2 linked regions of the Undibacterium sp. KW1 genome follow. The protein of the gene in region 1 interacts with the protein of each later gene in a pairwise test. Links are inferred from orthologs where the notes say so. Each region holds a gene or a part of one and is shown on either strand. Other genes may lie near its edges.

The links.
Region 2: the proteins of recJ (region 1) and UNDKW_RS27205 interact in binary tests that used the Escherichia coli proteins (3 or more experiments, as listed by UniProt). The link is inferred for Undibacterium sp. KW1 from one-to-one orthologs.

Annotation. Positions count from the first base shown.
Region 1 is NZ_AP018439.1:2,628,891-2,646,349, forward strand. Bases 7,867-10,865 are described here. They hold recJ (single-stranded-DNA-specific exonuclease RecJ), read right to left. Parts: upstream 10,211-10,865; coding sequence 8,522-10,210; downstream 7,867-8,521. Other genes in these bases: UNDKW_RS11890 (alpha/beta hydrolase), read left to right, coding at 7,867-8,499; UNDKW_RS11900 (hypothetical protein), read right to left, coding at 10,207-10,865. Outside these bases: UNDKW_RS11860 (M13 family metallopeptidase), read right to left, coding at 1-1,520; UNDKW_RS11865 (peptide ABC transporter ATP-binding protein), read right to left, coding at 1,678-2,664; UNDKW_RS11870 (oligopeptide/dipeptide ABC transporter ATP-binding protein), read right to left, coding at 2,664-3,680; UNDKW_RS11875 (ABC transporter permease subunit), read right to left, coding at 3,694-4,629; UNDKW_RS11880 (ABC transporter permease subunit), read right to left, coding at 4,678-5,682; UNDKW_RS11885 (ABC transporter substrate-binding protein), read right to left, coding at 5,820-7,439; more of UNDKW_RS11890, read left to right, coding at 7,792-7,866; more of UNDKW_RS11900, read right to left, coding at 10,866-11,121; UNDKW_RS11905 (lipoprotein-releasing ABC transporter permease subunit), read left to right, coding at 11,259-12,515; lipoprotein-releasing ABC transporter ATP-binding protein LolD, read left to right, coding at 12,508-13,221; UNDKW_RS11915 (hypothetical protein), read left to right, coding at 13,229-14,650; UNDKW_RS11920 (polysaccharide deacetylase family protein), read left to right, coding at 14,653-15,384; UNDKW_RS11925 (MFS transporter), read left to right, coding at 15,474-17,360. UniProt on the Escherichia coli protein: Single-stranded-DNA-specific exonuclease.
Region 2 is NZ_AP018439.1:6,007,634-6,020,652, forward strand. What follows is about bases 9,359-12,529. They hold UNDKW_RS27205 (DNA topoisomerase III), read right to left. Parts: upstream 12,160-12,529; coding sequence 9,559-12,159; downstream 9,359-9,558. Other genes in these bases: UNDKW_RS27200 (DUF1631 family protein), read right to left, coding at 9,359-9,436; UNDKW_RS27210 (DUF494 family protein), read right to left, coding at 12,327-12,529. In the rest of the region: UNDKW_RS27195 (cation diffusion facilitator family transporter), read left to right, coding at 5,611-6,531; more of UNDKW_RS27200, read right to left, coding at 6,662-9,358; more of UNDKW_RS27210, read right to left, coding at 12,530-12,791; DNA-processing protein DprA, read right to left, coding at 12,856-13,019.

The sequences.
Region 1 (17,459 bases):
GCATTGAAGAATGGCGGTTGCAGTATCGCCGCCGGGAAGACGATCTCATTGAGTTCAGGATTGTAATAGGCATTGACAGTTTGTGGTGTCATACCCCATTCGTCACGATCTACTGGTTTGCCAAGCTTATTCAATTCAAATTGTGCGGCATACATGCGGGCGTTGCGCAAGTTGCCGACTGCATCGCCTTTAGTAATGTTTAAGCCAGAATAGTCGCGCCATTTGTTTGGATAGCCAATCTTGGGCGTGAAAGTAGCCAGTTTTGCCTGTGCTTCTTTCTTGGTTTCTGGACTCATCCAGTCCAGCGTGTCTATACTTTGTTTATAGGCCAGCAGCAAATTGCCAACCAGCTTCTCCATTCTTGCTTTGCTTTCAGCTGGAAAATGCTTGGCTACATAAAGTTTTCCCAAGCTTTCGCCGAGTGCGGAATCCGCCAGTCGCACGCCACGTTTCCAGCGCGGCTCCTGTTTTGGAACGCCAGCCAGGACGGTGGAGTTAAACGCAAAACTTTCGTCGCTGAATTTTGCTGGAAGTTGAGCCGCAGCAGAACGCAGGATATGCCATTTGAAATAGACTTTGAGATTGTCCAGGGCCGTATCTTGCAAAACCTTGTTCAGGCCAGTCAGGTAGCTAGGCTGGCTGACGATGATGTAATCTACCTTGCCTTTGACGCCCATTTCTGCAAGATAAGCATTCCAGTCGTAGCCTGGTGTCAAGGCATCGAGCTTGTTGATCTCAATTTTATTGTAGGCCTTGACAGGGTCACGCAATTCAACCTTGGTCCATTGTATTTTTGCGAGCTCTGTTTCCAGGGTCAGTATGTCTGCAGCATGTTTGCCAGCCTCTTTGTCACCAGCGAGCGTCAGCATTTTTTCTATATGCGCCTGGTATTTGATACGGAAATCTTTTAATTTCGCATCGTCATTATTGAGGTAATAGTCACGATCAGGTAAACCCAATCCAGCCTGGGCTATGTCAAAAACATATTTGGTGGAATCCTTGTTGTCCTGATGAATCTGAAAATCATATGGCGCGCCTATGCTGGCTCGGTTTAGCCATGCCATCAAACCGGGGATCTGTTTTTTGTCGGTCATGCCATCTACTTTTGCAAATTCAGCTTGCAAAGGTTTCAGACCCAGGGATTCAATGTGTGCCGTATCCATGTAACTGGCATACATATCCGCAATTTTTTGCGCGTCTGTGCCAGGCTTATTTTTGGCTTTGGACAAAGCTTCGATGAGTGAATGCAAATGCGGGATAGTCGCTTCGCGTAAGTCCATGAAAGCACCCGCAGAGGACCTGTCTGAAGGAATTTCGGTATTTTTTAACCAATGACCGTTAACATGGCGAAAAAAATCATCCTGGGCACGCACTGCGGCATCATTATGCTTGGATTCTATGCCTGACAACAGAACTGGTGTCGCTGAAGCCGCTTTTGCTGGTTCTGCAGCAGTTGCGAGCTGACTGCCAACTGTGCCGGCGATCATCAGCGCGATAGCGCTAAGTACATGTGCTTTCACTTTGGGGTCTCCTGAGAGTGAAGGTAGGAATAAAAATATGACAGTCTTTTAGGCTGTCTTTGGTAATTATTGCAAAATAAATAAATCGTTTGCAACAATTCCTCGTCTGCTTAAGACTGCAAGAGTTTAACGAAGTTCGCGAGATTTAATAAAAGTTTCAGGTAATTTCTTCCACTCTGTGGCAGGCGACCAAGGTGTTGTCAAACGGACGCAGTACTGGGATTTCTTGACGGCATCTTTCATTGGCGTGTGGACAGCGATTATTAAAGGCACATCCGGGTGGTGGCGCCAGCGGGGACGGCAATTCGCCATCCAGCATCATCTTCTGCTGGCGTTGCGCGGGGTCAATACGAGGTGTTGATGCAAGCAATGCCCGGGTATAAGGGTGCAGAGGGCGTTTGAATATGTTTTGCTTGTCGCCATGCTCAACGGTTTTCCCAAGATACATGACCAGCACATCGTCAGCAATATGCTCAACCACTGACAGATTGTGGGAGATGAACAGATAGGCGACACCATTCTGCTGTTGTAAATCCATTAACAAGTTCAGGACCTGTGCCTGTATGGACACGTCGAGGGCAGAGACTGGCTCATCGGCGACGATGACTTCAGGATCGAGCATCAGTGCCCGGGCGATAGCGATCCGCTGCCTCTGTCCACCCGAAAACATATGGGGATAACGCCCATAATGTTCAGGCCGCAAACCTACTTTTGCCATCATGGCACGCGCTTTTTCTTCACGCTCGGCAGATGGCAGGTGAGTGTTGATGATCAAGGGTTCTTCCAGCATGGCCCCGACTTTTTTGCGCGGGTTCAGGCTGGCATAAGGATTCTGGAACACCATCTGCACCAGCGGGCGCACTTGCTTGAGTGTGAGCTTGTCAGCGTGGGCAATATTCTTTCCGCCCATCCACAACTCGCCGCTGCTAGGCGTTTCTATCATGGTGACCTGGCGGGCGAGGGTAGATTTGCCACAACCTGATTCGCCCACCACCGCCAGGGTTTTGCCAGCAGTCAGCTGGAATGAGACGCCATCCAGTGCTTTTGCCAGCGCTTTGGGTTTGAGAAAACCTTGCGACACAGCGTAATGCTTGGCCAGGTTCTTTGCTTCCAGTAAAACAGGGGTAGTCGTGGTATTTTGCATCATGCTGCCTGATCAATTTGTGGTGCTTGCCATCCATTACCCGGCACACCTTGCGCATCCAGAGGGAAATGGCAACGCACCCGGGCATTTGCCTGTCCTTGTAATTGTGGTCTATCAGTTTGGCAGCGCTCTGTCGCATAACTGCATCGCGGTGAGAGCAGGCAGCCTGTTGGCCTGTCATACAAACCTGGTACTACACCCGGTATGGTTTGCAGGCGTGCTTTACCCAGATTATGTTCGGGCAGGGCTGCCAGCAGAGCCTGGGTGTAAGGGTGTTTGGGGGCATCGAATATTTCTGGCACGGTACCAGTTTCCAGAACCTGGCCTGCATACATGACCACAACGCGTTTCGCAGTCTGGGCAACGACGGCCAGATCATGGGTGATGAGCATCAGGGCCATGCCACGTTCACGCTGCAATTGCAGTAATAATTCTAGCATTTGCGCTTGTACAGTAACGTCCAGCGCAGTGGTAGGTTCATCCGCTATCAGCAGGCGTGGGTTGCAGGCAATGGCGATAGCCACCATGACGCGCTGGCTCATGCCGCCCGATAGTTGGTGGGGATAGGCGTTCATGCGCCTTTCCGGGTCAGGGATATCAACCTGCTTCAATAAAGCCAGCGCCTTGGCGCGCAAGTCCTTTTCCTTGCCGCCCTGATGCAGACGCAAGGTTTCCATCAACTGAAAAGCCACGGTGTAGCAAGGATTCAGGCTGGTCATGGGGTCCTGGAAGATCATGGCAATATCCTTGCCAAGCAATTGCCGTCTTTCCTTGTCCTTCATCTTCAGCAGATCGCGGCCATCAAATTCCATCTGGTCTGCCCGCACACGTCCAGGGAAATCGATCAGCCCCATCAAGGCCAGTGAGGTGACACTCTTGCCTGAGCCTGATTCACCGACGATGCCAACCACTTCACCTTGTTCTATGAACAGATCAAGACCATCAACTGCCTTGAATGGCTGAGCTTCCGAGCCAAATTCAACGCGTAAATTTTTAATATCCAATAATGGTTTCATGTTGAATCTTTGCTCAGCGTTTTAACTTGGGATCCAGTGCATCGCGCAAGCCATCACCCATGAGGTTAAAGGCTAGTACGGAAATCAGAATAGCCAGACCAGGGAAGGTGACCACCCACCAGGCACTTTGTATAAATTCCATGGCACTGGCCAGCATAGAGCCCCATTCTGGTGTTGGCGGCTGCGCGCCAAGACCCAGGAAGCCTAGTGCTGCCGCATCCAGTATCGCCGTGGAAAATCCCAGCGTAGCCTGCACAATGATAGGAGCCGCGCAGTTGGGCAGCACGCAATTAAACATCAAACGCAAGTTGCCCGCTCCAGCTATGCGTGAGGCATTGACATAATCCTTGTTCAGCTCACCACTGACTGCTGCACGCGTTAACCTGGCATACGAAGGCATGAGGACGATGGCAATGGCATACATGGCATTCATCAGGCCGGGGCCGAGTATCGCGACGACTGCGATTGCCAGCAACAGACTGGGCAGGGCTTGCAGGATATCCATGAAGCGCACAATGATCGTTTCCAGCATGCGAGCAAAGCGCCCGGTCCAGCTACGTGAAAAACCGGCGATCAGACCCAGGGTCACACCCACGCCCATGGACAGGGTGACAGAGACCAGGCCTATAAACAGCGACAAGCGTGAGCCATGAATGAGGCGGGACAAGATATCGCGACCAACCGGATCAGTGCCAAGTATGAATTTACTACTGCCCGTTGCTGTCCATGCGGGCGGCACCAATGTGGATTCGCGAAACTGTTCTATGGCGGAATGTGGTGCTATCCATTCCGCGAACAGGGCGCATAAACTCATTATGCCAACCAGCACGAGGCCGATGACGGCACCGCGGTTTTGCTTGAAGTAATGCCAGAACTCAATCAAGGGATGTGGTGGCGACAAGCTTGCGGTAGCAGCTACGGTATTTGCAGGTAAATTGGTATTGCTCATAATTCTGCGATCAAGTCTTTTAAACGATGAGTGAAATTGGACATCACATTAATGGCGTATGCGCGGATTGATCACGCCATACAACACATCGACAATCAGGTTGACGGTGATGACGATGGTGGCGATCAGTAATATCCCACCCTGCACGGTCGGGTAATCACGCCTTTGTATCGCTTCGATCAACCACTTGCCTATACCTGGCCAGGAGAAGATGGTTTCAGTCAAAATGGCACCAGCCAGCAAGGTGCCGACTTGCATGCCGATGACCGTAATGACAGGGATAAGTGCATTACGCAAGGCATGCACCCAGACTACCCGCATCCATGACATGCCTTTGGCACGAGCAGTACGCACATAATCTTCCTTGAGTACTTCCAGCATGGCAGAGCGGGTCATGCGGGCAATCACGGCAAGTGGAATTGTGCCAAGTGCAATCGCCGGCAAGATCAGATGCATGACGGCTGATTTGAAAGCACCTTCTTCACCTGACAGCAGGCTATCGATCAGCATCAGGCCAGTCACATGCGGCAGGTCAAACAGAATATCGATACGGCCAGACACTGGCGTCCAGCCCAGGGTCACAGAAAACATCAGGATGAGCAAAAGCGCCCACCAGAAGATAGGCATGGAATAACCAGTCAGGGATGCTCCCATGACAGAGTAATCAAGAAAGCTATTGCGCTTCAGGGCGGCCAATATGCCCGCTGGCAATCCAAGCACAACCGCAAAAATAATCGCGCATAGCGATAATTCCAGCGTTGCCGGGAACAGGGTAAAAAATTCTTTGCTGACCAGTTCCTGGGTGATGATGGAACGACCCAGATCGCCTTGCAGAACTTTGCCCAGATAAGAAAAATACTGCTGGTACAAAGGTTGATCCAACCCATACAAATGCATGAGACTGGCATAGCGTTCTGCATCCATGCCGCGCTCACCTGTCATGGCTTCGACGACATTGCCGGGTATCAGATGTATCAAAGAAAAAACCAGCAGCGTGATGCCAAGGAAAGTAGGGATGACTACACCCAGGCGTCGGAGAATAAAACCCAGCATCGAAAAACCTTTTTTTAAGACAAGCCTACAAACAGCATCATAAAGACTGAAAAAGCAGCAAGCAGATACAACGATGGCACCAAATTGCAATTGTTCAGCAAAATTGGTGCCACGTGTTGTTCACCAGTAAGCAGTACTTATTTATCCAAATCTACTTTTTTAAAGTAATGATGGGCAGTTGAATCCATCTTGAAGCCAATTACATTTTTGCGTACCGGTGTATAACGCAAAGAATGTGCCAGCAGCAATAAAGGCGCTTCTTCCCTGACTATTTCTTGCGCTTTTTCGTAAAGCTTGGCCCTTTCAGACTGCTTAGGTGTCAATTTGGCTTTCTGGATCAGTTCTTCATAATCCTTATTGCACCATCTTGGAATATTGCCGCCACCTTTGACAGCTTCGCATCCCAAAATTGGCTCAAAGAAATTATCCGGGTCGCCATTGTCGCCGGACCAGCCAAACATCATGGCATGTTGCTCGCCAGTCTTGCTGCGCTTTTTATACTCTGTCCATTCGTAAGTTGTCAGCTTGGTTTTGACGCCAATTTTTGCCCAGTCTGCCTGTATCAACTCAGCCATACGTTTGCCGTCCGGGTTGTAGGGGCGGGATACAGGCAAATACCAGAGTTCAACTTCCAGGCCATTTGCATAACCAGCTTTTGCCAGCAAATCTTTTGCCTGGGCGATGTCGTAAGGATATTCCTTTATCTTATCGTTATACGACCACATCGTAGGCGGGATAACGTTTTTGGCGATTTGACCCGTACCCGCATAGACGGATTTCAATATCGATGCACGATCTACAGCCAGATTCAAAGCCTGGCGCACCAGCTTGTTATCGAAGGGTTTTTTCTCGACGTTGAAGCCGACGTAACCAATATTCAAACCTTGTTGTGACAACAGTTTGATATTTGGGTCGCTCTTCATCAATTCCACATCTGCCGGTTTTGGCAAGGCCATGACATGGCATTCGCCTGCTTTGAGTTTGGCGTAACGCACCGACGCATCCGGCGTGATTGCGTAAATCAGATTATCGATTTTCGGACGTCCATCCCAATAACCATCATGTGCCTTGTAGCGGATGATGGCATCTTTTTGATAGGAGACGAACTGGAAGGCACCTGTGCCTATGATTTCCTTATCGATCAGTTCTGGTGTTCCTGCTGCCTTCATTTTCTGCGCATATTCAGCTGAATGAACAGACATGAAATCCATCGTCAGCGTGGCGAGAAAAGGCGCTTCCTGACGCTTGAGTTTAAAACGTACGGTCAGGTCATCGACTTTTTCGAGTTTATCAACTATTTTGTTAATACCCAGATCCTGGAAGTAGGCATAGGTTTGACCTGGCGTGTTCTTATGGAAGGGATGATTTTCATCTGCCATGCGATAGAAGCTGAAAAGTATATCGTCGGCATTGAGGTCGCGGCTGGGTTTGAACTTGGCATTGCTGTGGAACTTGACACCTTTGCGCAGCTTGAAGGTATAGGTCAGTCCATCTGCAGAAATATCCCAGGATTCTGCCAGTGCAGGAGTGATATTGGTGGTGCCGGTTTCCATTTCCACCAAACGGTTATACATGGGCACTGAGCCAGCATCCGCCGTGGTGCCTGTGGTAAAGAACTGGGGATTAAAACCTTCTGGACTACCTTCAGAGCAAAAAACCAAAGTCTTGGCGGCCATTGCCGCGCCTGCATGCAAACCTGCAAAAGCGCCAATCACAACCAACGTGCCAGTCTTCAATAACCAATTACCTTTTTTCATCCAGACTCTCCACAGTGAATAAATACCAGTAAAAACGACAAAACGATTGTGCCATAGCAGACCCGCACAGATTTTTGTATTGTGCAGTAATTCGATAAGATTTGTATTTTTTTGTTACAAGGCCGAAGAAAATTTTGAAAACAAAATCGACAAATCACATAGCCACCATGGAATGCAATCTCTTACAAAGAAGATTTGCTCAGTGTTGCAAATATGATGCATAGTAGAGAATAAATTTTTTCACTTTTTTTGCGCGGAACCAAAAGATTGCTTGTGCCGTCAAAATCGATATGCGTTTCAGGTATAAGCAATTTACAAAAACAATGCACTTCACTATTCATCTCAGCGGTTCATGCATACTGACTTAGAAAAAATCAACTGGTCGGATGACATAATCCCCGATGTTATCGCAGAGTTTCCGGCAGGGTCTGGTCCGTTTCCTGCAGTGATATTGGCACCAGGTCTGCGCTATGACATGCACCGGCCAGTCATGGCACAAGTAGCCCATCACTTGCTGTTGCAAGGTTTTGCTGTATTCAGATTCAACTGGTCTTTTTATACTTCTGACGCGGCCCGTGGACAGCCTTTAGCAGATTTAATACCGGAGTTGCAGGACATGACATCAGTGTTGCGCCTGGCAACCAATGATGGGCGCATACAACAGCAGAATATTTCGATCGCAGGGAAATCTTTTGGCTCCATAGTCGCCTGGCGCTTTTTTCAGCAACAGCCTGCTGTGAAAAGCTGTGTGCTATTGACGCCCTTATGTGTGGCAGACAAATCTGGAGGGGATGAACTCAGCCTGGTGAAACAGAATTATCCCTGCGCTGAGCTAGAAAAAAGGCCAGTTCTTATGCTGGCCGGGAATGCAGATCCTTATTGCGAACTCGATACTCTGCGGGAGTTTGCCGGGCCCATGGCAGCACGATTCAAAATTGTCGTGCTGGAAGGTAATCACAGTATGGAGATACCTGATGAAGATACGACGGTGGCTACCAGCAAACTGGAGCGCAACCTGGCTTTGCTAGCCTGCCACATCCAGGGTTTCTTGCTTCAGTAAATTGAGTGCCACCAATACGGCGTTAATCTATGTGCTCCACCATTAACTGTACTCTGGTGACACCATTGTATTCATTGGCATCGAGCCTGAAGGCAACGTGGACGTTTTCAGGCAGGGTGTCGGTATGGCCAAACCAGATTGCATCATAGCGCAGCTTGTTTTTCTCCAGCACCAGTTTTAAATGGCGCTCTTTTAATATTCTCTGCGATATCAGTTTAAAGTCATCGCAAAATATGGGGGGAGGGAAACCTTGCCCCCATACTTGCGTATCCAGCAGGCGGATAAAGTCTGTCGTGTAATAGGCCTCTTCCAGTGGGCCATCAGTTTCTACCACCCGCTCAAGCTGGTGTGCCTGTAACCAGCTTTTTCCTACGGCTTCAAAAGCCTGCTGGAATGTCGGGAAGTCTTCAGACCGCAAGGTCAGACCTGCTGCCATTGCATGACCACCAAATTTTTGTATCAGGCTGGGTGCGTGCTTGGATACCAGATCAAGCGCATCACGCAAATGAAAGCCTGGTATGGAACGACCCGAACCTTTGATCAATCCCTCGCCTCCAGGTGCAAAGGTAATCGTGGGGCGATAAAACTTGTCTTTCAGGCGCGAGGCGACGATACCAATGACACCCTGATGCCAGCCTTCATCAAACACGGTAATGGTATTGCTATCTTGTGGCTGGAAGTCATCCAGGTGAAGCAGCGCCACATCCTGCATTTCACGTTCTATGTCTTTGCGGTCAGCATTGATGCTGTTTAATTCCTGCGCGATTTGCCAGGCGCGGCCTTCGTCATCCGTGGTCAGGCATTCTATGCCCAGGGCCATGTCAGCCAGACGACCAGCAGCGTTGAGTCTGGGGCCAAGAGCGAAGCCAAGATCAAAAGGGCTGGCATTGTGTGGTTCGCGACCAGCTACGCGGAATAGTGCAGCTATGCCCGCACACATCCGGCCAGCGCGCATGCGCTTCAGGCCTTGCGCCACCAGGATGCGGTTATTGGCATCCAGTTTAACCACGTCAGCAACCGTACCTAGCGCAACCAGATCCAGTAAAGTATCAAGCTTGGGTTGATTTTGCTGGTCGAACACGCCGCGCTGGCGTAGTTCTGCCCGCAAAGCCAGCAAGACATAAAACATGACGCCTACACCGGCCAGGTTCTTGCTGGGAAAGCCGCATTCAGGCTGATTTGGATTGACGATGACAGCAGCATCCGGCAAATGATCACCAGGCAAATGGTGATCGGTGACGACCACGGCTATGCCCTGGGCATTGGCCGCTGCCACACCATCCACACTGGCAATGCCGTTATCGACAGTGACGATGACGTCTGGCGACTTTTCTTTTTGTGTTAGCGCAACGATTTCTGGTGTCAGGCCATAACCATATTCAAAACGATTCGGGACGATGTAATCGACATTTGCCCCCAGCATGCGCAGGCCGCGCAAGCCTACCGCACAGGCAGTCGCACCATCGCAGTCGTAATCGGCGACGATGACGAGTTTTTTGTTTTGTGCAATTGCGTCGGCTAAAAACTTTGCAGCCTGGTCTATGTGCAAGAGCCCGGCAGGCGGCAACATGGCATTCAATTCTGTGCTGAGTTCTTTTTCACCTGTTGCACCGCGTGATGCGTATAGACGTGCCAGTACAGGGTGCAAGCCATTCTGGCGCAACATTTCAGATTCACGGAAAGGGCAGGGGCGTACTGTAATGCGTGTCATGAAATCGAAAATAAATGATGTAATGAGGGTTTGACCCAAAATTTACGCAAGGACCAGGGCGTCAGGTCAAAGCTGGCGATCTTGTGCGCATCGCTGAAATTGAGTTTCAGGCTGGTGATTTGCTTATTCCGCAGACCTGCTACCAGAGGGGAAAACCAGTTTTTATCCAGTTCGTGCATATTGTCCAGCCATAGAGCCCAGTCGCTATTGATGGCAGCTTCGCATAGATTGTTGAGCAATACTGGTACTTGTCCCTGCGACTGAGACAGATGCTGGGCGTACTCCTTAGCGGTACTGACTTGCTTTAGCGCTGGATCAAGATTCTGCGCACCGCCGGATATCCAAACAGAATTGATGACTTTGGCACCGCGCATTTCACGCTGAGCATTGATGTCATGGGTGAACCACTGCATCTGTATTTCATTTTGCAGTTTGCGCCAGGGACGCTCAAACTCGCCTTTTGGCATCCATATATCAATATTGTGACCGCAAGCGGCATCTACTGTGGCCGTTAGCAGACCTGCCCATTCATCAGCACGTAAAAACCAGGTTTGTGCATCGCCAAACAAGATTTGCAAGCCCATTTCTTCGCAACTTGCTTTAGCCATTTCAAATAATGGACGGGATTCGGTTTCGCTGATATTTAGTTGCCGCTGATCTGTCAGTACCAGATGATCACGGGCAATATGGATGTGGACAGGCTGCAAGACGTACCAGTTTCCGGCTTCAGGCCTCAGGCCATATGCTTGCATGCGGTTCCAGGCTATCGCCGGACTATTTGCTTTATCTGCGGGAGGAAATTGGCCTGCAAGCCAGTATTCATAGCTGAGTGCGCGCGAGAAATCGTCTGTCGTCTGCGTCCGGGCACTGCCTGCGCAAGCGATTAGCCTGGCTAAACCAGGGGTGTGCATTTCTTTTAACAGGTCTTTGGCAAGGCTTGCTGGCGGAATCCCGAAGGGGATTATCAATTCTAAATGGTTCATAGTGCTGTATTGTATGGCAAACGTGTGGCAAACTGCTGGCTGCCTTCACAACAAGTGTAAATGCAGTGAAAAATCTCTCTTTTGAATGGCTGGTTGGCTTGCGGTATACGCGTGCTGGCCGGCGTAGTGGTCGTAATGGTTTTATTTCCTTTATCTCGCTAATCTCGATGGCAGGTATCGGGCTGGGCGTGGCAGCCATGATTGTTGTCATTTCAGTCATGAACGGGTTCCAGAAAGAAGTACGGGACCGCATGTTGTCCGTACTGGCCCACGTCGAAGTCTTTGATGCCAGCGGTGCCTTGCCTGACTGGCGTTCAACAGCGCTGGAAGTGCAAAAAAATCCTGCTGTCACGGGAACCGCTCCCTATGTCGATGGTCAGGCCATGATCATCCGTGAAGATGTCATGCGCGGCGTTATTATCAGAGGCATCTTGCCTGAAGAAGAACCCAAGGTCTCGGATGTCGCTAGCAAAATCAAGTATGGCAAATGGGCAGACCTCAAGCCTGGCGAATTCAATATCGTACTGGGATCTGCACTGGCCAACAGTTTGCGGGTACGCATAGGCGAAAAAATTACCCTGGCTGCGCCCGAGGGGCAGATGACGCCTGCGGGCGTTGTTCCTCGCCTGAAAGCCTTTAATGTCGTCGGCATATTTGAGGCTGGGCACTACGAATATGATTCTGGCATGGCATTCATGCACATAGAAGATGCGCAAAAATTCTTCCGCCTTAATTCGCCATCCGGCCTGCGTCTGCGCATCAAGGAGATGCTCAAGGCACCACAGGTAGCGCTGGAGTTGTCGCGCACTTTGTCAGGCGATTTGCTGATCCGTGATTGGTCACAACAGAACAAGGTGTATTTCGCTGCCGTAAAAGCAGAAAAAACCATGATGTTTATCATCCTGACCCTGATCATCGCCGTGGCTGCGTTTAACCTGGTTTCTACTCTGGTCATGACGGTCACAGACAAGCAGGCTGATATTGCCATCTTGCGCACCCTGGGGGCGGCACCTTCATCGATCATGAAAATATTCGTGATACAAGGCACCATCGTTGGTTGCCTCGGTACGCTGTCTGGTGTGGGGCTTGGCCTGCTGATCTCTCTTAATATTGACGTCATCGTGCCTTTCATAGAAAGCATATTGGGTATACAACTGCTGTCCAAAGAAGTGTATGTCATCAGTAAACTGCCATCGGATGTGCAGTTGTTTGACGTGCTGACTATTGGTAGTGTCGCTTTAATTCTGGCCATGCTGGCCACTATCTATCCTAGCTGGCGTGCTTCGCGCGTGAAACCTGCGGAGGCATTGCGTTATGAATGATCAAGTATTGAATCAAGAAAAGAATAAACAAGAAATGATTTTATCCTGCAGCGGCCTGGGTAAGACGTTTTCGCAAGGGCTGGAATCTGTCAATGTCCTGAATGAAATCAATCTGAGCATCTACAAGGGTGAGCGAATCGCCATCGTCGGTGCATCTGGTTGCGGCAAATCTACTTTATTGCATTTGCTGGGCGGACTTGATACCCCAAGCAAAGGAACGGTTACCTTGCAGGGCAAGGATTTTGCCAGTCTGAATGAGACCGCGCGCGGAGAGTTGCGCAATCATGCGCTGGGCTTTGTCTATCAGTTTCACCATCTGTTGCCTGAGTTTTCTGCGCTGGACAATGTGGCCATGCCTCTTATCATCCGTCGCATGGCAAGAAGTGAAGCGCAAAAAGTAGCACAGGCAATTTTGGAAAAAGTGGGCCTTGGTCATAGACTCAAGCACGTTCCTGGTGAATTGTCTGGCGGTGAAAGACAGCGTGTGGCTTTGGCGCGCGCTCTGGTAACCCAGCCTGCCTGCGTGTTGGCAGATGAGCCTACAGGTAACCTCGACGGTAGTACAGCACAACAGGTGTTTGCCTTGATGCTGGAATTATCGCAAACTCTGGGTACGGCATTTGTGATTGTTACCCATGATGCGGAGTTGGCCGGTCGCTGTGACCGTGTTTTCCGTTTGACTGAACGCGGCTTGCAACAACAATAGAAATGGCATGCGAAAAACCAGCAAAATGAATTTCAGGAGACGTGATCCTGCGTTTTCCATAGCTCATTTTTCTACCGGACCAGGTGGCTGGGTCATGCTTGGTCTGTTATCTGTGCTCGCATTACCTACATCGGCTGTGTATGCGGCAGATACAGTAGAGCTGGTGTTGCAACTGGAAACTTCGCTGACCAGCGACAGTAATCCGTTTCGCTTTTACGAGCAGACAGCCAAGCCCACACAGCCTGATCAAGGTGACCAGGGGCAAGGTGAGCAGTCAGGTCAGCCTGGCGTTGCCGACGACAAAAAGTTTCGTAATCGCGATAGCATAACCGGCACCGATGTGCGGGCTGGCGCCATCATCACCATTCTATCGGACCGTACCCGCCTGATACTGACTGGCTCGCTAGGTAACCGGCATTATAAAAACTATAAAGAACTCGATCACCACCTGACTGCAGGCGATGCCACGCTCCAATGGGCAGCAGGACAGATTATTAATGGCCAAATCACTGCGGGTAAAGAAGACAGATTATTTCAATACATCAATGGCAGTCTCACAGATAAAGATATCTCGCACCAAAAACGTGCTTCTGCCAATGTTAATTTTAAACTGACTGATGAATGGTCCTTGAATGCCAGTCTGGACAGGGCTGGCCTGAATTATGATTTGCCCCTGAATCAGCTATATAACTTTGACGAGCGTGGCAGGCAATTGAGTGGGCGCTACTACTCTCCAACCGGATCAAGTGTTGAAATCGGGACACGTTTGTCGGAAACGAATTTCCCGGACCGTAATGAGCAGGATATTGCCGACCTGGATAAGGCATATAAAGAGTCAGAGGTCTTTCTCGATGCTGAATGGCGTTACAGCAGCAAGTCTGTTACCAGTGCGCATCTGGGGGTGATCAAACGCAAGTACGATGTGCTGACAGAACGCGACACCAATTTGTCGAATATTTTATTGCGTGGTACCTATCATTATTCACCAAAACTGCGCCTGGATTTGCAGTTGTGGGACCGGCCTTTTACCATTGTTGACCGCACTGTCGTCTATGTGCTGAGCAAGGCATTACGCTTTGATGCACAGTGGAAGTATTCAGACAAATCGCAGATGAATTTCTCTACGCTTTTTCAAAATAGCGACAATGTTTTGGTGCCACGCCTGGCGACACTGGCCGATGGCACATCGCGCAAGGAGAAATTGATACGCGTCGGTTTGGGTGGGGCTTATGAGTTTGAGAGGGGTTTCCGTATGGTGCTGGACAGTTTTTATGAAAAAGTCCAGCGTGAATCTGATGGTGTTAATCTGAAGCAGGCCGTGATTAAACTGGGTCTGGAATATACCTATGAAAATTTGCCGGGGAGTAATTCGCGTATGGGTTTGAAACGCTACCAGCATTCCCTTAGCGCCTCGGATAGTTTGCGCTGATCATGGGGCTGACACAAAAATTAAGCCGCTTCGCGGCGCGCCACGCAGCAAATCGCTGGTTGCCACTCAATAAGGGTAGGGGGGTGGTCAGTTTCAGTTTTGATGATGTACCAGCCAGTGCCTGCCATCAGGGTGCCATGTTGCTGGAGTTATACCAGGCACGCGGTACTTTCTATATATGTGGCAGCCTGACTGATGGTGTCGAGCAAAATCAGCCTTGTCATAGCGTCGAGGACTTGCAGCGTTTGTTGCAAAATGAGCATGAAATTGGTTGTCACACCTACTCGCACACCAATTGCGCCAATGCTACTTCCGATTTTTTAGTAGCTGACTGGGAACGCAATCAGGCTTTTTTTAAGCAGAACAATATCGCTAATCACGGTTTTGCTTTTCCTTTTGGTGCCTATGACCTGAGTAGCAAACTGGCAGCAACCAAACGCTTCTCATATAACCGCATTACCGGTGGTGGCACGCAGACTGGGCGTGCCGACTTGTCAGCATTGCGTGCGCAGGCCCTGTACTCAGCCAACAACAATCAGGATGAGATTGGTGCTTTGATCAAACACACTGCCTCAACAGGTGGCTGGTTGATCTTATACAGCCATGAAGTCAGTGAAACACCGGGGCCATGGGGGACAACACCCGCTTTGTTGGAGAGTGCCTTGCAGACAGCAGCACAAGAAAGTTGCCAGATATTACCAGTGCAAAAAGCAATTGATTTTTTTCTTTCCTGACGGTGCACATGGTTTTTACTCAATTCAGACTTGGGTAAGTTACAATTCTTGCGGTTTTAATCTTAATTTTCAGGTAGCAGACAACATCCATGAGCCAACATAGCCAGTTTACCTTGCTGTCACAGCGTCGTTTTGCCCCTTTCTTCTGGACGCAATTTCTTGGCGCATTCAATGACAATGTATTCAAGACGGCCTTGCTGACCATACTGACCTATGACGCATTGTCCTGGACGAATATGGATGTCGGCTTGCTGAATAACCTGATACCAGGCTTATTCATTTTACCCTTCGTGCTGTTCTCAGCAACCTCAGGTCAACTGGCCGACAAGTTTGAAAAAGGTCGTATGGCCCGCAATGTCAAGTTGCTCGAAATCGGCATCATGCTGGTTGCTGCAGTTGGCTGGCAAACACATAATTTATGGCTTTTGATTGCCGCTGTTTGCGGCATGGGCATACATTCCACCTTGTTTGGTCCTGTCAAATATGCCTACTTGCCCCAGCATCTGAAGACAGATGAGCTGGTAGGAGGCAATGGTCTGATAGAAATGGGTACCTTTGTCGGTATCTTGCTTGGTGAAATTTTGGGCGCCATGCTGGTCGTACACAAGCCATGGGGTACTGAGTTGGTAGCAGGGGGCGCGATAGTTGTTGCTATCGTGGGTTACCTGACTGCATTGCGTATCCCTGATTCGCCAGCCCCTGCGCCAGAATTGAAAATCAACTGGAACCCGGCGACTGAAACCATCAGGAACATCAGCTTTAGCAAACAGAACCGTCCTGTATTTTTATCCTTGCTGGGTAATTCCTGGTTCTGGTTCTATGGTGCCATCGTATTGGCACAATTCCCTTTGTATGCCAAAAATTACCTGCATGGCGACCATAGCGTCTTCGTGCTTTTGCTGACTATATTCTCTTTCGGTATAGGTGCTGGTTCTTTGTTATGTGAAAAACTGTCTGGTCATAAGGTGGAAATTGGTCTGGTGCCGTTTGGTGCCATAGGTTTGTCGGTATTTGGTTTTGATTTGTATTTATCCAGTCTGAGCTATACCAATGTGGCAACTGTTGGCGCAATGGATTTCATCAAGCAGGCTGGCAGTTTGCACATTCTGTTCGATATCACGATGATAGGTATTTTTGGCGGCTTATACATCGTGCCTTTGTTTGCCTTGATACAGACACGCTGCGATCCAAAGCATTTGTCACGCACAATAGCAGGCATGAACATCCTGAACGCTCTGTTCATGGTGGTAGCCTCCTTGTCGGCAGTAGCCATGCTGGAAAAAGGCTTCACGATACCGCAAATCTTCATGGCAACAGCCATCCTGAATGCCATCGTGGCGATCTATATCTTCAGCCTGGTGCCAGAATTCCTGATGCGCTTTATTGCCTGGCTGTTGATACACACTATCTACAAGGTCAAATCTATCAACACTGAGCGGATACCCGATGAAGGTGCGGGCATCCTCGTCTGTAATCATGTCAGCTACATGGATGCCATCGTCATCATGGCATCAAGCCCGAGGCCGGTACGCTTTGTCATGGATCACCGGATATTTAAAATACCTTTCCTGTCCTGGGTATTCCGTACTGCCAAGGCCATCCCGATTGCACCGGCTAAAGAAGACCCGTGGTTGATGGAGAAATCATTTATTGACGTAGCCCAGGCTTTGCATGAAGGTGATCTGGTCTGCATTTTCCCGGAGGGTAAATTGACCGCCACAGGTGAACTGAATGAATTCAAAGGCGGGATTATGAAAATACTGGAACGTAGCCCCGTTCCGGTTTATCCACTGGCTTTGCGTGGGCTATGGGGCAGTGTATTTTCAAGGGATAAAAGCAATTCATTCGGACGCGCATTCCGTCGCGGACCATTTTCCAAACTGGAACTGGTCGTGGGCGACGTTATGCAGCCTCAGGATGTGACGCCACAAACGCTACAGGAAAAAGTCAGCGAGTTGCGTGGTGAGTGGAAATAATATTCGGATGTCAGCTTGCTCTCTATTCTGATTCAAGCTGATTAAGATGAAAAAAGGCGCATTCAATATTGAATGCGCCTTTTTTATTTGTTGCGTTTT
Region 2 (13,019 bases), 3.4 Mb from region 1 along the record:
GAGCGATGGCCCTTCCATACAGAACCACCGGATCACTATGTCCTACTTTCGTACCTGCTCGACTTGTCAGTCTCGCAGTTAAGCACGCTTATGCCATTGCACTATTAGCACGATGTCCGACCGTACCTAGCGTACCTTCGAACTCCTCCGTTACACTTTGGGAGGAGACCGCCCCAGTCAAACTGCCTACCATGCACTGTCCCCGACCCGGATAACGGGCCAAGGTTAGAACCTCAAATAAACCAGGGTGGTATTTCAAGGATGGCTCCACGCAAACTGGCGTCCACGCTTCAAAGCCTCCCACCTATCCTACACAGATCGATTCAAAGTCCAATGCAAAGCTACAGTAAAGGTTCATGGGGTCTTTCCGTCTAGCCGCGGGTAGATTGCATCATCACAAACATTTCAACTTCGCTGAGTCTCGGGAGGAGACAGTGTGGCCATCGTTACGCCATTCGTGCAGGTCGGAACTTACCCGACAAGGAATTTCGCTACCTTAGGACCGTTATAGTTACGGCCGCCGTTTACTGGGACTTCAATCAAGAGCTTGCACCCCATCATTTAATCTTCCAGCACCGGGCAGGCGTCACACCCTATACGTCCACTTTCGTGTTTGCAGAGTGCTGTGTTTTTATTAAACAGTCGCAGCCACCAGTTTATTGCAACCCCTTCGTCCTTCTGCCGCAGGGCAGTCAAACTACAAGGGCGTACCTTATCCCGAAGTTACGGTACCAATTTGCCGAGTTCCTTCTCCCGAGTTCTCTCAAGCGCCTTAGAATACTCATCTCGCCCACCTGTGTCGGTTTGCGGTACGGTCTCGTATGACTGAAGCTTAGAGGCTTTTCTTGGAACCACTTCCGATTGCTTCGTGAATTAATTCACTCGTCTCAACCCCTTGAATTACGCTGCCGGATTTGCCTAACAGCCTTCTCCAGGTTAAAAACCGACTATTCCAACAGTCGGACAACCTTCCGCGATCCGTCCCCCCATCGCATCATACGACGGTGCAGGAATATTAACCTGCTTCCCATCAGCTACGCATCTCTGCCTCGCCTTAGGGGCCGACTCACCCTGCTCCGATGAACGTTGAACAGGAAACCTTGGGCTTACGGCGTGGAGGCTTTTCACCCCCATTATCGCTACTCATGTCAGCATTCGCACTTCTGATACCTCCAGCAACCTTTACAAGTCACCTTCGCAGGCTTACAGAACGCTCTCCTACCATATCCATAAGGATATCCGCAGCTTCGGTGTATAGCTTAGCCCCGTTACATCTTCCGCGCAGGACGACTCGATCAGTGAGCTATTACGCTTTCTTTAAAGGGTGGCTGCTTCTAAGCCAACCTCCTGACTGTTTTAGCCTTCCCACTTCGTTTTCCACTTAGCTATACTTTGGGACCTTAGCTGGCGGTCTGGGTTGTTTCCCTCTTGACACCGGACGTTAGCACCCGATGTCTGTCTCCCAAGCTCGCACTCAACGGTATTCGGAGTTTGCAATGGTTTGGTAAGTCGCGATGACCCCTAGCCATAACAGTGCTCTACCCCCGTCGGTGATACTTGAGGCACTACCTAAATAGTTTTCGGAGAGAACCAGCTATTTCCAAGTTTGTTTAGCCTTTCACCCCTACCCACAGCTCATCCCCTAATTTTTCAACATTAGTGGGTTCGGTCCTCCAGTGCGTGTTACCGCACCTTCAACCTGGCCATGAGTAGATCACTTGGTTTCGGGTCTACACCCAGCGACTGATTCGCCCTATTCGGACTCGATTTCTCTACGGCTTCCCTATGCGGTTAACCTTGCCACTGAATGTAAGTCGCTGACCCATTATACAAAAGGTACGCAGTCACGGAACAAGTCCGCTCCTACTGTTTGTATGCACACGGTTTCAGGTTCTATTTCACTCCCCTCCCGGGGTTCTTTTCGCCTTTCCCTCACGGTACTGGTTCACTATCGGTCGATATCGAGTATTTAGCCTTGGAGGATGGTCCCCCATGTTCAGACAGGATTTCTCGTGTCCCGCCCTACTTGTCGCAAACTTAGTTCCACACCGATGATTTCATATACGGGGCTATCACCCTCTATGGCCGGAGTTTCCAATCCGTTTTATTATCAAAGATGCTAAATCTTGCAGGCTCTTCCCATTTCGCTCGCCACTACTTTGGGAATCTCGGTTGATTTCTTTTCCTGTAGCTACTTAGATGTTTCAGTTCGCCACGTTCGCTTTGCAACCCTATGTATTCAGGTTGCAATGACCTTACGGCCGGGTTTCCCCATTCGGAAATCTGCGGATCAATGTGTGTTTGCTCACTCCCCGCAGCTTATCGCAAGCTACTACGTCCTTCATCGCCTGATATCGCCAAGGCATCCACCATGTGCACTTAGTCACTTGTCCCTATAACGTTAGCTTCTGGTGTCTGTTATCGAATCTCTTCAATCCCAGGTTCATCACCAAAAACCGGTTATAGTTCTTTACTACTTATGAGTATTACTTTAGCGTTTGCCGTATCTCAAGGAATTTGATTTTTTCTAAAACTTGTCTTTCGACAGCTTTTTCAAACTCGCTTTTTAATACTATGTTTGTTCGATACAATCACAACCCTTCCATAAATTCGATTAGCTCGTCATTGCTGACTCACCAACCTCTCTTTACAGAAATAATTTTGATTATTTCTACTTTACTTCTTCTAAATTGTTAAAGAACGAGAACTACTTATTACTATGTCTTTCGCTTTGAAAGTACAAACCTAAATCTCTGTGCTCTATTCTTACTATGCACTGACTTACGTTTGCACTGTCGAGATCTTGTGGTGGGTCTGGTTGGGCTCGAACCAACGACCCCCGCGTTATCAACACGGTGCTCTAACCAACTGAGCTACAGACCCGATTCCTATTACTTCTACCAGAATCTTGGTGGAGGATGACGGGATCGAACCGACGACCCCCTGCTTGCAAAGCAGGTGCTCTCCCAGCTGAGCTAATCCCCCTTTTCGGGAACATGATCTCTTACCTGTGTTCTCTGTTCATTATCATTAACAGTCAATAAGTGTGGACACTTAACTACGCGCTACTCTAGAAAGGAGGTGATCCAGCCGCACCTTCCGATACGGCTACCTTGTTACGACTTCACCCCAGTCACGAACCCTGCCGTGGTAATCGCCCTCCTTGCGGTTAAGCTAACTACTTCTGGCAGAACCCGCTCCCATGGTGTGACGGGCGGTGTGTACAAGACCCGGGAACGTATTCACCGCGACATGCTGATCCGCGATTACTAGCGATTCCAACTTCATGTAGTCGAGTTGCAGACTACAATCCGGACTACGATACACTTTCTGGGATTAGCTCCCCCTCGCGGGTTGGCGGCCCTCTGTATGTACCATTGTATGACGTGTGAAGCCCTACCCATAAGGGCCATGAGGACTTGACGTCATCCCCACCTTCCTCCGGTTTGTCACCGGCAGTCTCATTAGAGTGCCCTTTCGTAGCAACTAATGACAAGGGTTGCGCTCGTTGCGGGACTTAACCCAACATCTCACGACACGAGCTGACGACAGCCATGCAGCACCTGTGTAAAGGTTCTCTTTCGAGCACTCCCAAATCTCTTCGGGATTCCTTCCATGTCAAGGGTAGGTAAGGTTTTTCGCGTTGCATCGAATTAATCCACATCATCCACCGCTTGTGCGGGTCCCCGTCAATTCCTTTGAGTTTTAATCTTGCGACCGTACTCCCCAGGCGGTCTACTTCACGCGTTAGCTGCGTTACCAAGTCAATTAAGACCCGACAACTAGTAGACATCGTTTAGGGCGTGGACTACCAGGGTATCTAATCCTGTTTGCTCCCCACGCTTTCGTGCATGAGCGTCAGTGTTATCCCAGGGGGCTGCCTTCGCCATCGGTATTCCTCCACATATCTACGCATTTCACTGCTACACGTGGAATTCTACCCCCCTCTGACACACTCTAGCCTTACAGTCTCCAATGCAGTTCCCAGGTTGAGCCCGGGGATTTCACATCAGACTTATAAAACCGCCTGCGCACGCTTTACGCCCAGTAATTCCGATTAACGCTTGCACCCTACGTATTACCGCGGCTGCTGGCACGTAGTTAGCCGGTGCTTATTCTTCAGGTACCGTCATTAGCATTCCGTATTAGGAAACACCGTTTCTTCCCTGACAAAAGAGCTTTACAACCCGAGGGCCTTCTTCACTCACGCGGCATTGCTGGATCAGGGTTGCCCCCATTGTCCAAAATTCCCCACTGCTGCCTCCCGTAGGAGTCTGGACCGTGTCTCAGTTCCAGTGTGGCTGGTCGTTCTCTCAAACCAGCTACTGATCGTCGCCTTGGTAGGCTTTTACCCTACCAACTAGCTAATCAGATATCGGCCACTCCATGAGCACGAGGTCTTGCGATCCCCCGCTTTCATCCTTAGATCGTATGCGGTATTAGCGTAACTTTCGCTACGTTATCCCCCACTCTAGGGTATGTTCCGATATATTACTCACCCGTTCGCCACTCGCCGCCAGGTTGCCCCGCGCTGCCGTTCGACTTGCATGTGTAAGGCATGCCGCCAGCGTTCAATCTGAGCCAGGATCAAACTCTTCAGTTTAATCTCTGTTTTGTGTTCATTTCTGAACTGTGTCATGTGACTGACACATCGCTCACTCAAAATACTGACAGTTCAATGACTCATCTCTGAATCATCGTCTTGCTTTGTTATTTCTTGTGAACACTTGCTATATTATTTAAGCATTCCATTCAACCTAGATCGAATGGTGCGCTTCACCAAGTGCCCACATTTATTGACTGTTAATTGTTAAAGAACCTAAATCTTTTCTACCTAACCGGACTACTTATTCATCCAGTTTTGCGTCGCAGCGTTGTGTGCGTCAGCAGCAGAGAAACGAGATTATGAAGCACTTATTCGCCGCTGTCAACACCTGCAACTCATTTCGTTTTGTTTCGTTCTTGCGAACTAGCTAAACTGTTGCAAACTATTCACAGCAACCAGATCTTTCCGCAGCTTTTAACTTCTCCGCTCAATCTCCAGCTTTGCTTCATTTCTCACCCGCTCTTCAGCGGGAGGCGAACTATAGCAAACTTCCCCTCCCCTTTGCAAGACCCTGGCGTAAATTATTTAGGCCGTTTATAGAAAGGCAAAATCAATAGGTGCGCTGCGCGCACCTATTGATTTTTTGAGGGGGGCGTATTGCTTCGTAATGCGCTTTACGGATTAGCACCGGGCGACGCTGGGCTCCTGCTTGCGCAGGAGCGACGGGTTCGAGGGCTATCTATATAGCGTTGATTTCGCTGATCGACCGGAACTCATCCTCACCCTAAGCCCTCCACTGCGCCGCTCACAGGCGGCTTGGATTCTGTCGGCGCAAAGCAGGCTTTGTGAAACCCCGACGCCATCTCCTTGAAAGGGAAGGAGTTTTACGGCTTCGCGACATATCTGCATCGCCTCATGGCTGAAAGAATTTATCGGGACAAACAGCCCTCTATATATGTATCCACCAAAAACAAATTCTGCAAAGGCAAACATTCAGAATACCTGATTGATTATTTGCAGAGAAATCAAGTAAGGTTAGGTTTTTCTCACTTTTAATTATTCTCATGTCTGCGAATTCAGAAGGTTCTACCAAGGCGATTTTTTATGCGCTGGGTGCCAATGGCGGTATTGCCCTGGCTAAGTTTGGCGCGGCCATCTTTACGGCATCGGGGGCCATGCTCGCAGAGGCGATCCATTCCACGGCTGACTGTATCAACCAGATCTTCTTGCTGGTGGGTTTGAAGGAGGCCAAGCGGGCACCAGATGCATCTCACCCCATGGGCTATGGGCGTGTCGTTTATTTCTGGGCAATGATGGTGGCTTTGTTGTTGTTCTTTTTGGGTGGTGCGTTTTCTGTTCTGGAGGGCGTGGAGCGCCTGAAACATCCTGAGCCACTGAAGAACCCTATTGTTGCTCTGGTGGTGCTGGGTATTTCTGTCGCCCTGGAAGCCTTTTCACTGTATGGGGCAATGCTGGAGATACGCAAGATAGCCGGTGGCAAGTCTTTCTTTCGCTGGTTCCGCGAGACCCGTCAGTCTGAATTGATGGTGGTGGCGGGTGAAGATATCGCTGCCCTGGCTGGCCTGGCTGTGGCTTTTGTTGCGGTGGTGCTGTCAGTAGTAACCGGCAACCCGATCTGGGATGCGATAGGCTCTATCGTCGTGGGTGTACTCTTGATGGCGGTGGCATTCTTTGTCATCAGGGAAGTCAAGGCCATGATTACCGGTGAGTCTGCTGCGCCAGAAGTCAATGAGGCAATACGTGCTCATATAGAAAGCCATCCGCATGTTGATCACGTCATCAATTTGATTACCTTGCAATGGGGTGAACAGTTGATGATCGCAGTACAGGCAAAAATGCGCCCCCAGGGTTCTGACCAGGCGTTGATTACTGCCATCAATGAAGTGGAAGACGGCATACAAAGCAACTGGCCGCAGGCGAAGTGGTGTTTCTTTGAGCCGGACATCGATAGTACCGACGACTAAGAACATGTTTGCGATCTTACTGCGCGAGCGTGATCGGGCCTCATGCGCTGCTCTTCAACCCGCTGACGCTCGCTCGCTACAGATCGTAAACACGTTCTAAGCAAAACGATCAGTCTGAAATGTGCGGGTCTTATACCCGCACATTATCAACTTCATCAGCAGATCTGAGCAGTGTGTGGATGGCGCGTTCAAACAAGGGCTCGTCTTCAACAAATCGCAGTCTGGCTGTATCCAGCAATTGACACAGGACGCGTATGCTGAGTACCGCAGGGAAGTCCTCCCCTTTGAGACTCAGCACGACATACATCAGATTCGGATCTACCCAGCGCAAACAGGCTTTGGCATTGAGCTTCTCGGTTTTGATATCGATCAGAGCACCGCAGACTATACGCTCAAGATAGGCTGGATTGAGCTCAGGCTCAGCAGGTGCATCAGCAACAATCGCCGTTTCAGTTGGCAGCTCAGGCCTCTGCACTTCCTTGTCCAGCATCCTGGTATGCAAACCCAGTTCCGCGAACACGCCTTGCTGATAAATCTCCCTGGCAAATTCATAATGATGAACTTCGGAATGCTCTATCGTATCTGGTTGATTGGTAAATTGTTCAAAGCGTTCATGCATGGCAGGCAGGCTCAGACCTTGCGGTTTTTTGCTGTCTGCTGCCGGGCGCAGGGCCTGGGCATGGGCTTCTGCCAGCCAGTTCAATAGCTTTTGTTGCCTGGATTTTTCCAGTTCCATCAGGTCCATGCCATGGCGCAGTGTACCCACCATGGTAGGCAGCATGGACGAGAGCAGGTTGCGGTCGTCGTTATCGAGTTTGGGGGAAACACTCCACAACAAGTCCGGTACCAACAGGCGATAACGCCTGGCCAGCAGAGCATCGGTTCTTTCAGCCGCTTCTATCGCCCTGACCCATTCTTTCCTGAGGAAGCTGCGGAACGACATCTCCACATTCACTTTGGGCATGGCCTTGTTGATCGCCACAGCGATGCAGGCGAAGCGCATGAAACGGATCTCGGCTTCACCCAGGGCTTTTACGGTGCGGTGTATGTGCTGGTTATTGGTACGCAATTCACGGGAAATAAAGGTTTCAAACCTGTTCTGTATGCGTGAAAACAATTCTGGTACATCACTGTCATGCCGCATCAGGGTCTTGATGATGCGGGCAATTTCTTCTGTTACGTGGTTATCGACATCACCGATTTGCTGGGCACTATAGGCGATCGAGCAAATCCGGTTCAATAAAAGACGGGCCGGATGTTTGCCATCACTGAGCAGATTTTTTTCTTTCAGGGCCAGTTGCAGGATCAGGAATTGCAGACGTCCCAGGCTGATACGTATATTAAAGGGCACCAGTTCATCACAGAGCATGACTTCAAACAGCATGGCAACCAGGTCTATGCACATCTGTTCTTCAGTATCCTTGGCCAGACTGTACAAGGCGTCCTTGTGTTCGCGTATCAGATTACGGATTTCGCCCTTTTCATCCTTCATGGCTGAACTGTCAGGCACCATGACCTTGTGCATTTGCCCCAGGACCTTTGACAAACCCATGCTCATTTCTGGCGGCAGGGCTTGTGCTTCCACCCTTTGCTTTAACTGGCTTTCTATATTCTGCAGATGCGAGGCGACCAGGGCAGCTGGCACCTGTATAAGATCATTGCTACGCGGGCCTGCCGAAGCTGCTAAACCAGAATGGGCAAATTGGCCAGTGCGTGCCTGAGCACCTGCCTGGGGTGAACTGCTCTGGGGATTCTCCCTGGCAGTAAACGGAATGGCGCCTTCGCTATGTTTATCCCTGTGCTGGCTGACGGGAGAGACTTCGCCAAAAGCCTGTCTCAATACACCACCCAGTGCCCTGTCGCCACTCAGCCAGGCTGGCCCGGCATTGGCGGGGGGACTGCCTGGCGATGGCATGTCAGCATAGGGATTGGGTACTGCCGCCTGCATGCCGCCTGCATGTTGTGCAAGTACGGGAGTCGCGGCAGGCAGTGACAGCGGTTTGCCGCGTACGGTCTGGAATAATTGCTCAAGGCGCACGCCGGGGCTGGCCATGGATGTTTGTTGCGCCGCTGGGAATGCGCCCTGGTTCTGTACCTGGGCCTGTCCCTGACCTGCCTGCGCACCAGGGAACACACCGGCCTGCATGGTGGAGTAAGCACCTTGCCCGCCCCCAGCTCCGGCACCGCCGGGGCCACCTGTACCACCGTAGCCACCTTGCCCGCCAGCGGCCGGGCTGCGAGTCTGCAGTGATTCAGGTGCCTTGCTGATCTTGAGTGCCAGGTTGGCACTGATACCTTGGCGTTCGAGTGCAGAATTGGCCGCTTCATAGATGCCAGCCATGGTGGAGGCAAAGGTTTCACCGAGCTGCTCGATGAGGATGGCTTCGTTTTCTTGCGATAATTTCTGTTCTTCTACCGCCAGGAAAATACAGCGTGCCAGCAAATAAGGCCGGAAGGGGTTTTCCCTCTCGCGTATGTCATCTTGCCCAAACAAGACCGCAATACGTATATTCAAATCCAGCAAGGCTTGTCCTGCCTTGTCGCGGAAATTCTGCGTCATTTCATTAAAGCGCAGCGTGGTCTCGAAGGTGGAAGAATCGAGCAAGGCCAGCTCAGTCGCTTTGCCCAAGGCAGAGGCGGGCCGGAAAGTGCTATAAGCCGTAGTGATACTGCGATCCAGCAATTGCACCAGATGGACAGGCATGGCACGGGAAATGGCATCCCATTTTTCTGGCAGGATGGCACGTGCATTGACAATGCGGCTTTTGTCAGCCGATGAAGTACCGCTGTAATTCGCCTTGGTCAGCAATGCTTCCAAAGCTTCGGGCAGAATGCCGGGTACTGCATGATTAAATGCATGAGTAAATTCAGCGCGAGCACTGGATAAGGACTCGTTTGCGGCCATGTGCACCCTATATCTAGAAAATCACCTTTTAACAATACGCGAAAATGACGGACTCTGCCAGGAAAGTGCCAGGTCAGGCACTTTCGGCGTGGCACTTACTCTGATTCAGGCAAGATCAAAGTTCAGGCTGCCTTCTTTTTCCTGACTACGGCTTTTTTTGCCGGGGCTGCCTTGGCTTTCACTGCAACTGCGGCTTCTGCATCTGGCTCGGCCTTGGCCTTGGATTTGCCAGCAGCCGGGGCCTTGGCCTTGCGCTCTTCAAATTCAAAACTGACCTTGCCATCCTTGCCGCGCACGAGGAAAGCCTTGAACGGGCGGCGGGTACGTTGTGAAATAAAGCCTGGCAACAAGTCTGTCTTGCCATCATTCAACAATTTACCCATTTGCTCAGGCAGTATCTCTTGTTGCAGGATAATACGGCCACTGCGGAAATCGCAAGCCTTGGGTTTGGCCATGGTTTTTTCACAGACATAGGCCAGGCCCATTTCATAAACTCCGCTACCACATTTTGGACAAGGTCCGAGCGAAGTTTGTTCGGAAAAATCGACCGATTCTCCATCTTCACCTTCGTCCTGGTTTTGGCCAAAATCAAATTCCAGCTTCAAATTACTGTGTTCAGTGTCTGGTACGATCTTCAGGATGGCTGCAAATGGGCGTCCCATCTTGGAACGGAAGCCTTGCAGCGGGCCTATTTCACGCTTGGCCAGTAATTCTTCCACTTCAGCCACTTCAAACTGGCGGCTGCCTGGTGTCTTGCTCATCGAGAATTCGCACTTGGTACAGGCGAAACGACGGTAATTCTCTTTGACCACGCCGCCACAGTTGGGGCAAGGTGTATGCAGGGTCGCATAATCACCAGGGATGGTGTCGTTATCGTATTCCTTGGCGCGCTTGACGATGATCTGGGTCATCTGGGCAATTTCGCGCATGAATTCTTCACGGCTGATCTTGCCTTTTTCCATTTGCGACAATTTATATTCCCACTCGCCGGTCAGTTCAGGCGAGGTCAATTCATCGACCCCCAAACCGCGCAGCAAGGTCATCAACTGGAAGGCTTTGGCGGTAGGCATCATTTCACGGCCTTCGCGCAGCAGATACTTCTCGTTCAGCAAACCCTCGATGATGGCAGCACGAGTGGCTGGTGTGCCCAGGCCCTTGCCTGCCATGGCTTCACGCAAGTCACCATCATCGACCAGTTTGCCAGCGCCTTCCATGGCAGACAACAAAGTCGCCTCGCTATAGCGTGCAGGCGGTTTGGTGACCAGGCCATTCGCAGTAATCTGCTCTGTCAGGACCTTCTCACCTTTGGCCACTGGTACCAAGGTGCCCTTGCTTTCGCCGTCTTTTTCTTCCAGGCCATCCTTGCCGTAAATCGCCAGCCAGCCAGCGCTGGTCATGACCTTGCCTTCAGTCTTGAACTGATGGCCAGATACTTCAGTGATACGGGTCGTTACCTGGAATTCTGCCGCCGGGAAGAACACCGCAAGGAAACGGCGCGTTACCAGGTCATACAGCTTTTGCTCAGGTTCAGACAAATTCTTTGGTGCCAGGCCAGTGGGGATAATCGCAAAGTGATCACTGATCTTGGTATTATCAAAGATGCGTTTGTTCGGCTTGACCCAGTTGTTTTTCAATATCTGCGAAGCGAACTGATGATAATTATTGGTCTCAGAGATGGTGCTCAGAGTCTCTTTCACCGTAGGCAGATAATCTTCTGGCAAATGGCGGGAATCAGTACGCGGGTAAGTCAGTACCTTGTGCTTTTCATACAAGGCCTGGGCCAGACCCAGGGTATTCTTGGCAGAAAAGCCGAAACGGGCATTGGCCTCGCGCTGCAAACTGGTCAGGTCAAACAGGGCTGGCGCGATTTGCGTCGCTGGTTTGGATTCTTCGGTGACACTGCCCTGGCGGTTACGGCAGGCGGCCACAATGGATTCGGCAGCGGCCTTGCTCCACAGGCGCTCAGCCTTTTTCTCAGGATCGTGTTCGTCTTTCTTGAACTGGTGGTCTTGCCAGCGGCCTTCATAAATTCCGGCAGCACAGACAAATTCTGCTTTTACTTCCCAATAATCGCGGGAAACAAATTTTTTGATCTTTTCTTCGCGCTCTACCACGATGGACAAGGTTGGCGTCTGCACGCGGCCAACGGTAGTCAGGTAAAAGCCACCTTCCTTGGAATTGAAGGCCGTCATGGCGCGGGTACCATTGATGCCGATCAGCCAGTCTGCCTCGGAACGGCAACGGGCTGCATCGGCCAGAGGCATCATTTCTGCATCGCTGCGCAATTTCTGGAAGCCATCGCGTATCGCACCAGTGGTCATGGATTGCAGCCACAGACGGCTGATTGGCTGCTTGGCCTTGGCATTCTGGGCAATCAGACGGAAAATCAACTCACCTTCGCGGCCCGCGTCACATGCGTTAATCAGGCCAGTGACATCCTTGCGCTTGATCAGCTTGTTCAATACCTTCAGGCGTGATTCAGTCTTGGCAATCGGGTTCAGGGCAAAATGCGGAGGGATCATCGGCAGATGGGTAAAGCTCCATTTGCCACGCTTGACATCGTATTCTTCTGGGACGGTGATTTCCAGCAAATGGCCTACGGCTGACGACAGTACATAATTGTCTGATTCAAAATAATCATCATGCTTGGTGAAGCCACCCAGCGCTTTCGCTATGTCATTAGCGACAGAGGGTTTTTCGGCAATGATGAGCGTTTTTGTCATTTCGGGATTCTCGAATAGTGTAAAGCGTGGTTGCCAATGTCTAATAGGCAACATTTCGCAAAATAAGCGTAAGACTAACCTAAATTTGCGGGGAATGTTAAACGTGATAGACGAAAAACCGCAATCTATGCGCGATTTTTGTCATAAAAATTCCATTTAGGAAATGATTAGTGCAAAAGCCTGCCTGTGTTGTCGTCATCTGACAACAATAACTCATCAAACATCAGCATGTCAGGCTCGGCGCCCTGGCTCCACAGCATCATCAGTACGATGATGCGCAGCTTATCCAGAGGCAGGGGTGATTCATTGACAACTAATGCCCTCTCAATCACGATTTCGCGTTGATTGGCATTCAGCAGCCCGGCAGATTCAAGAAATTGTATAAAACCCAGGGCTGGCGTACCCAGGGCAACAATTTCTTGCTCGGCATAAATCCTGAAGCCCTTGGAAACGGGGGCAGCCGCAGTTGGCTCTGCCGTATTCACGGCCAGACCAGTGAGCCAGCTCAGGGCTTCGGAAATTTCATCCTCAGGAAAGCCAACAGCGGACAATTTTTTAGTCAGCGCGGCCGTGTCAGGACAGGCATCCGGACGGTAATAGGTTTCGTAGAGGTAAACAAGTATATCAAACATACTGCTACTGTAGCCTTTGCAGCGATTTCAAACAAGCCCCTGCCAATTTGTCATCAAATATCAATCAGGCAAGTCGGCGGTAATAGCCACCCGGCAAAGCTTCCAGCTGTCCGCTTAGTTCCAGCGTTAACAACTCTGTCGTCAGACTGGAAATATCTATACCTGTGCGGCTGGCCAGCATATCCATATGGACAGGATCAAAGCTGATTTCTTTTAAAAGGCCAGTCT